3 regions of the Shewanella sp. SR43-8 genome follow, and region 1 is predicted to be linked to each of the others. Evidence: predicted binding sites of a transcription regulator. Region 1 holds the regulator's gene; each other region holds the start of a gene.
The links. The regulator MetJ, encoded in region 1, represses methionine synthesis genes. The targets are predictions, from matches to a motif close to TAGACGTCTAGACGTCTA.
Positions count from the first base shown of each region.

Region 2: a site for MetJ is predicted at 1,048-1,065, ahead of metH (methionine synthase). Genes of this name have one in related genera too.
Region 3: a site for MetJ is predicted at 1,065-1,082, ahead of metK (methionine adenosyltransferase). Genes of this name have one in related genera too.

Region 1 is NZ_JACJDX010000003.1:297,345-299,628, reverse strand. Features, by position in the region: gene H5114_RS05545 (sulfite exporter TauE/SafE family protein) at 1-738, opposite strand; gene metJ (met regulon transcriptional regulator MetJ) at 933-1,247, opposite strand; gene metB (cystathionine gamma-synthase) at 1,455-2,284, shown strand, end outside.
Region 2 is NZ_JACJDX010000005.1:293,832-296,115, forward strand. Features, by position in the region: gene metH (methionine synthase) at 1-847, opposite strand, end outside; gene H5114_RS08660 (histidine phosphatase family protein) at 1,268-1,981, shown strand; cobalamin riboswitch at 2,103-2,239, shown strand.
Region 3 is NZ_JACJDX010000003.1:34,180-36,463, reverse strand. Features, by position in the region: gene metK (methionine adenosyltransferase) at 1-1,034, opposite strand, end outside; gene tkt (transketolase) at 1,575-2,284, shown strand, end outside.

The sequences.
Region 1 (2,284 bases):
TTAAATTAATGCGATTGTCGACTTTATTACTAATATTGTTGCGCTAATGCTACACAATATTAATGTCGCAGCCCGGGTTTTCTCTTTATCGACACGGCCAATTAATCGACCAGAGACAAGGTAGCCAGCAATGACTGAGGGGAGTAATAGCAGTGATAGCCATAAATGTTTTACTTCAACTAAGCCGACAACGGCTAAAATAGCCAATGCGATTAATGAGCTAAAGACAAAAAAGGCTGATAGCGCCGCCCTAAATTGACTGGCATCTTGACCGGCAAGTAAAATGGCCATTGGTGGGCCGCCGATCGCAGCGATATTGCCAAATATGCCCGAAAATACCCCAGCGATAAATAAACTGATGCGATTGATTGGTGCGGTAAAGCGAAAGACGCTTAGGATAACGGCAATAAACACGATTGCTGCAATCACCAAGCCTAGTATGGCTTGTGGTGCAAACAGTAATAACCCTGCACCTAAAAATCCTCCTGGAACACGTCCCAGTAAGGCATATTGTAATCCATTAAACTGCAGGTGGCCGCGCTCTCTAAACAAGGTCATTGCAGAGATTGCAAAACCCATGGCAATAATAGGAACAGGAACTAATTGAGGATTAACAATATACAGTAGTGGGCTTGCTACAACGGCTAACCCAAAGCCAATTAAGCTTTGGGTTAGCGCGCCAAAAAATACAATAATTGATGCCAGTATCAAAGTGGTTGGATCGATAAATGACATCATAATTTCTCTTTAAAATATTACTGCTTATAGCAATCCACATTGAAATTGGATCTATTTTAGGCGTACAGCAACTTTGCCTTTAAAAGACTGCCTCGAATACCACGCTAATCATTTTCGCTAAAAGAGCAAACTTCAATAAGGATTGGTATCAATGGGCAGTTTTAAAGTCGGTGAGGGATTCATTAACCTGTAGGTTATTCGAGCTCTTCCCATTCGATACCCATATCATCCATTAACTTTTTCGCTTCACTTGGAATGCTATCAGGCTGATCTTTTGATAAATCACCGTCATAAGGTAATGGTTGACCTGTGTACGCGTGCAAAAATGCTTCGCATAACAGTTCACTGTTAGTTGCATGGCGCAGATTATTTATCTGGCGACGCGTCCGCTCATCTGTCAGTACTTTTAATACTTTTAAAGGGATAGAAACCGTAATTTTTTTTACTTGTTCATTTTTTTTGCCGTGTTCGGCATATGGGCTGATATATTCGCCATTCCATTCAGTCATTAACTTACCCTTAACGATAAATACGCTGCAGATTTTAAACCGTTACAATCTCTAGTCAAATTATTGCTACTATTTAATCCCGATGCAAATAGATTTCTCGATGTTTAGACGTCTAAACGGCTATTTTGGTTGACTCGGGGAGAACTCTTCGGTAAATTTGGACGTCTAGACATCTATTGTGTGTTTGTGACTTTTTAGGAATCAATTATGACTCAGTATCAAAGTGCCACTTTGGCCGTTCGCCAGGGTATAGAAACAGACACACAACATGGTGCTATCGTGCCGCCGATTTATTTATCGACCAATTATTCATTTGATGGCCATACTAATCCTCGCGAGTTTGACTACAGCCGTTCAGGTAATCCGACGCGTTGTATATTAGGTGAGGCGATTGCAAAACTTGAGCAAGGTGTAACTGGTGTGGTGACATGTACCGGCATGGCGGCCATTACCTTAGTGACCAGTTTGTTGGGCCCAGATGATTTATTGGTTGTGCCGCACGATTGTTATGGTGGCAGTTACCGTTTATTTACTAACCTGGCCAAAAAAGGTCAATTTAAGTTATTGGTTGTTGATCAAACTGATGCGCAAGCGCTGGGCAACGCGATAGCGCAAAATCCCAAAATGGTCTGGTTAGAAACGCCATCAAATCCATTACTGCGGGTAGTCGATATTAATGCGATCAGTATCGCTTGCCATGAGGTTGGCGCGTTAGTGACGGTTGATAACACTTTTTTGTCGCCAATATTACAACAACCTTTATTGTTGGGGGCCGATATCGTTATTCACTCAACCACCAAATACATTAATGGTCACAGTGATGTGGTCGGTGGCGCTGTGGTGGCTAAAGATGCTGAAGTGGGTGAATTATTACATTGGTGGTCAAACACCCTTGGATTAACCGGTTCTGCTTTTGATAGCTATTTAACCTTACGTGGCTTAAGAACGCTGGCAGTCCGCATTCGTGAGCATCAACGTAATGCGCAAAAAATTGTAGAATTACTCAATGCCAGTGATGTGGTTGCCAAGGTGTATTA
Region 2 (2,284 bases), on a different contig from region 1:
GTAAGCCAGCATTTGGGTGGGCGGAAACATAACACTCGGCAATACGCGATAATTCTTCAACGTACGGGCGCAGCTCTTTAGGACCAAGGGCGCAGTTAAGGCCAATCGATAACGGCTTGATATGGCGTAAAGAGTTATAAAAGGCTTCTGTGGTTTGCCCTGTTAAGGTTCGGCCTGAGGCGTCGGTAATGGTGCCTGAGATCATAACAGGTAGGCGATCGCCGAGTTGATCGAATACTTTTTCAATCGCGAACAGGGCGGCTTTGGCGTTTAAGGTATCAAAAATGGTTTCAACCATAATGATATCGGCGCCGCCTTCAATTAAGGCGCTGGTGGATTCGACATAAGCGTCGACTAATTGGTCGAAACTGACATTACGAAACCCAGGGTCGTTAACGTCTGGACTGATAGAGCAGGTGCGGTTAGTTGGGCCTAATACGCCAGCAACATAACGTGGCAAACCTGTTTGCGCAGCCACTTCGTCGGCTGCTTGGCGGGCAATTTGGGCTCCGGCTAGGTTAATTTCGGCGGCCAGAGACTGCATATCGTAATCGGCCATGGCGATGGTGGTGGCATTAAAGGTGTTGGTTTCAATAATGTCGGCACCGTTTAACAGGTACTGGGTATGAATATCTTTAATAATTTGCGCTTGGCTGAGTACTAATAAGTCATTGTTGCCTTTAACATCGCAATGCCAATCTTTAAAACGCTCGCCACGATAATCTTCTTCTTCCAACTTATAGTCTTGGATCATGGTGCCCATGGCGCCATCTAAAATCACAATACGCTGCGCTAACAATGCATTAAGTTGTTCAAGTGTTTGACTGTAAGAAGTCGATTTCGCCATAACAGTTACCTTTTTATCACTATGTTGCTTGATACCTTAATTGAGATAAGCATACCCTTATTTTTACCAGAGTAGGGCGATAACATCATTGTTTATTACAGCTACTACAGGCAATTTTTGGTTGCTACTGTAGATCAGAGCTATTGCTCATAATGATGACCTTTTATATGCTGACCTGTTAAGATAGTATTTTGGACATATAAACGTATAGACGTCCATAGTACGCGAATTTTTACCGCTAGAGCAAGGCTGATTTAAGCTCAATGAGGCGCAATTTGATTTAATTTGATTTACTCGATAGTTGGATAAGTAAGTTAACATCAGAATAGTTAATTAAATTGAGGGGGCATTTGCTCTGTGTTAGCAGTGCAAGGCACTGTTTGATAAATGTTTATGACTCTCTAACTGAGGTTTATGTCAATGAAGCGAGCCAAGATAATATTAATGCGCCATGGTGAGTGTGAAGGTGGAGGGATATTCCGCGGCCGCACCGATGTGAAGCTTACCGATATTGGTATGACGCAAATGCAGCAAGCTTTTATCGAGCAGCAATATCCGATTAGTCATGTATTTAGTTCGCCGTTGTTGCGTTGTCAGTTATTTAGCCAAGCTTTAGCACAGCAACTATCGTTACCGTTAACCACTTTATCTTCACTACAAGAAATTGATTTTGGTGTCTGGGATGGGCAATCATTTGATGCTATTTATCAGCAAAACCCACAACAATTTGATGCTTATTGGGATAACCCTTGGCTGGCACAAAATACACCAGACAAGGCTGAGTCGGTAACCGATTTTGCCGCACGAGTGGAAGCTGGCTTAATGACGGTCGTTGATGCTCTGTGGAGCTCTTTTGCGCAGACAGATAGTGCTCAACAAAAGCCTAATGGTGACGATTGTCCCCATGCGTTAGTGGTGACTCATGGTGGCGTAATGCGCTGTTTAGTGGGATATGTACTCAATACTGGCCAATGTAGCGGATTATTCGCTAACCTAGCGATCCCCTATGCTGCTATTATGGTGCTCGATGTGTATTGGCCTGACGATGTTGATAATATTGATCGTTTTCAACCGCCAATGATGGATACTAAAGCCGCTAAAGTGAGTTTTACCTTACATTGGCCTAAGACTTGAGAACAACCAGAGTCGTGTTATAGCGTTACTGTCATCGTCGTTATAGTCTCAATATCATGGTGTTAAAATGACTAGCTTAATATTTATTGTATTAACATCATGTCGTTAAGATGATTATCTTCAACACGATAGTTTAAAAAGTAGTGCCTTTCAAGGTATTGGGAATTGGGATAAGCCCAAACTGTACCCGCAACTGTAAATGGATCAATTAAGTATTGGTGCATAAGTCAGATACCAGCTTTGAATCGCCTCATTATCCATACCTAAGCGGGTGACTTAGGGGAGTGATTAAATCGATGTATG
Region 3 (2,284 bases), 260 kb from region 1:
AGCATTGCGGTTAAACCATAAGGACGCAGCTCAAAGTGCTGACGGATCAATTTGATCAATACTTCTTCAGACACTTTGCCAGTACCGAATGTTTCTATACTGATAGATGTTGGCTCTGCAACACCAATAGCATAAGACACTTGTAGCTCACAGCGATCAGCAAGACCTGCAGCAACAATATTCTTAGCCACATAACGTGCAGCATAAGCTGCGCTACGGTCTACTTTCGATGGGTCTTTACCAGAGAATGCACCGCCACCATGGCGCGCCATTCCGCCGTAAGTATCAACGATAATCTTACGTCCTGTTAAACCACAATCACCAACAGGTCCGCCAATAACAAAGCGACCAGTAGGGTTGATAAAGTATTTAGTGTCTTTGTTTAACCATTGTGCAGGTAATACAGGCTTGATGATGGTTTCCATTACGGCTTCAATCAAATCTGCTTGTGTTACGTCTTCACGATGTTGAGTTGACAATACAATCGCATCGATACCGATGATTTTGCCATCGTCATATGCAAAGGTTACTTGGCTTTTTGCATCTGGACGCAACCAAGGTAAAGTGCCGTCTTTACGCACTTCTGACTGACGCTTAACTAGCTTATGAGCGTAAGTGATAGGTGCAGGCATTAATACGTCGGTTTCATTGCTGGCATAGCCAAACATTAAGCCCTGATCGCCAGCGCCTTGTTCAGCAGGATCTGAGCGGTCAACGCCTTGATTGATGTCTGGTGACTGTTTGCCTATGGCATTAAGTACCGCACATGAATCAGCATCAAAACCCATATCTGAATTGGTGTAACCGATTTCGCGGACGGTTTTACGGGTAATTTCTTCAATGTCTACCCAAGCAGAAGTGGTGACTTCACCGCCCACTAATACCATACCGGTTTTAACATACGTTTCGCACGCAACACGAGCCTTTGGATCTTGCTCAAGTATTGCGTCTAATACCGCATCAGAAATCTGATCGGCGATTTTATCTGGATGACCTTCTGAGACCGACTCAGAGGTAAACAAGTGCTTTGCCATAATAGGAAAATCTCGTTGGTTGCATTTGAATATACGTCTAGACGTCTATTTTAGTCGAAATCTAATTTGATAACACCCCTTAATACGAATTTAAGCAGATAATTGTGCAGTAGTGCATGAATATTTTTTACTCTCTATGAGTGTGTTTAGCTAATGGGTTAATTAAACTGCTGATTAAATTAAGTTTTAATCATTTTTGTTGGTCTGCTTTAAACACTTTAGTGCCATTAATTGAACAATATTGAGGATGATTATGAGGTGTTAAGTGTTGAGACAATTTGACGTTTTACTTACCCAGCGCTGTTTTCTAAGCTGACTGTCAATAAATAATTACTCAGTATGTAGATGTTCATTACGGGGCTTTTTGCATGTTATCTACCCAATAAACATCAGCGGCAAGACGACCTTAATAGGTAAAAGTGAGCTTATTACTGACTAAAAATGTAATGAGAGAAATTTTAATTTGCGTCACATCGCCTTGTAGGGGAAAATATGGCTTCACAATTGCCCGCTAGACCTTACAAACAAGCAGGAGAGAGCATGTCATCTCGTAAAGTACTCGCTAACGCTATTCGCGCCTTAAGTATGGATGCGGTTCAAAAAGCCAATTCTGGTCATCCAGGTGCCCCAATGGGTATGGCTGATATCGCCGAAGTGCTATGGAATGATTTTCTAAAGCACAATCCAACTAATCCTAACTGGGTCGATCGCGATCGTTTTGTTCTGTCAAACGGTCATGGCTCTATGCTTATCTACTCTTTATTGCATTTATCAGGCTATGAGTTGCCGATTGAAGAGTTAAAGCAATTCCGTCAATTACATTCAAAAACACCTGGTCATCCTGAGTATGGTTATACTCCAGGTGTTGAAACCACCACCGGTCCTTTAGGCGCAGGTTTGAGCAATGCTGTTGGTATGGCGATTGCCGAAAAAACCTTAGCGGCTCAGTTTAACCGTCCTGGTCACGATATTGTTGATCATTTTACCTACTGTTTCTTAGGTGATGGCTGTTTAATGGAAGGTATTTCTCACGAAGCCAGTTCATTAGCCGGCACATTAGGCCTAGGTAAGTTAGTGGCATTTTGGGATGACAACGGTATTTCTATCGATGGTCATGTTGAAGGTTGGTTCACTGATGATACGCCTAAGCGCTTTGAAGCCTATGGCTGGCATGTTATTGCTGATGTTGATGGTCATAATCCTGATGCCATCCGTGCAGCAATTGAACAAGCTAAATCTGTCACCGATAA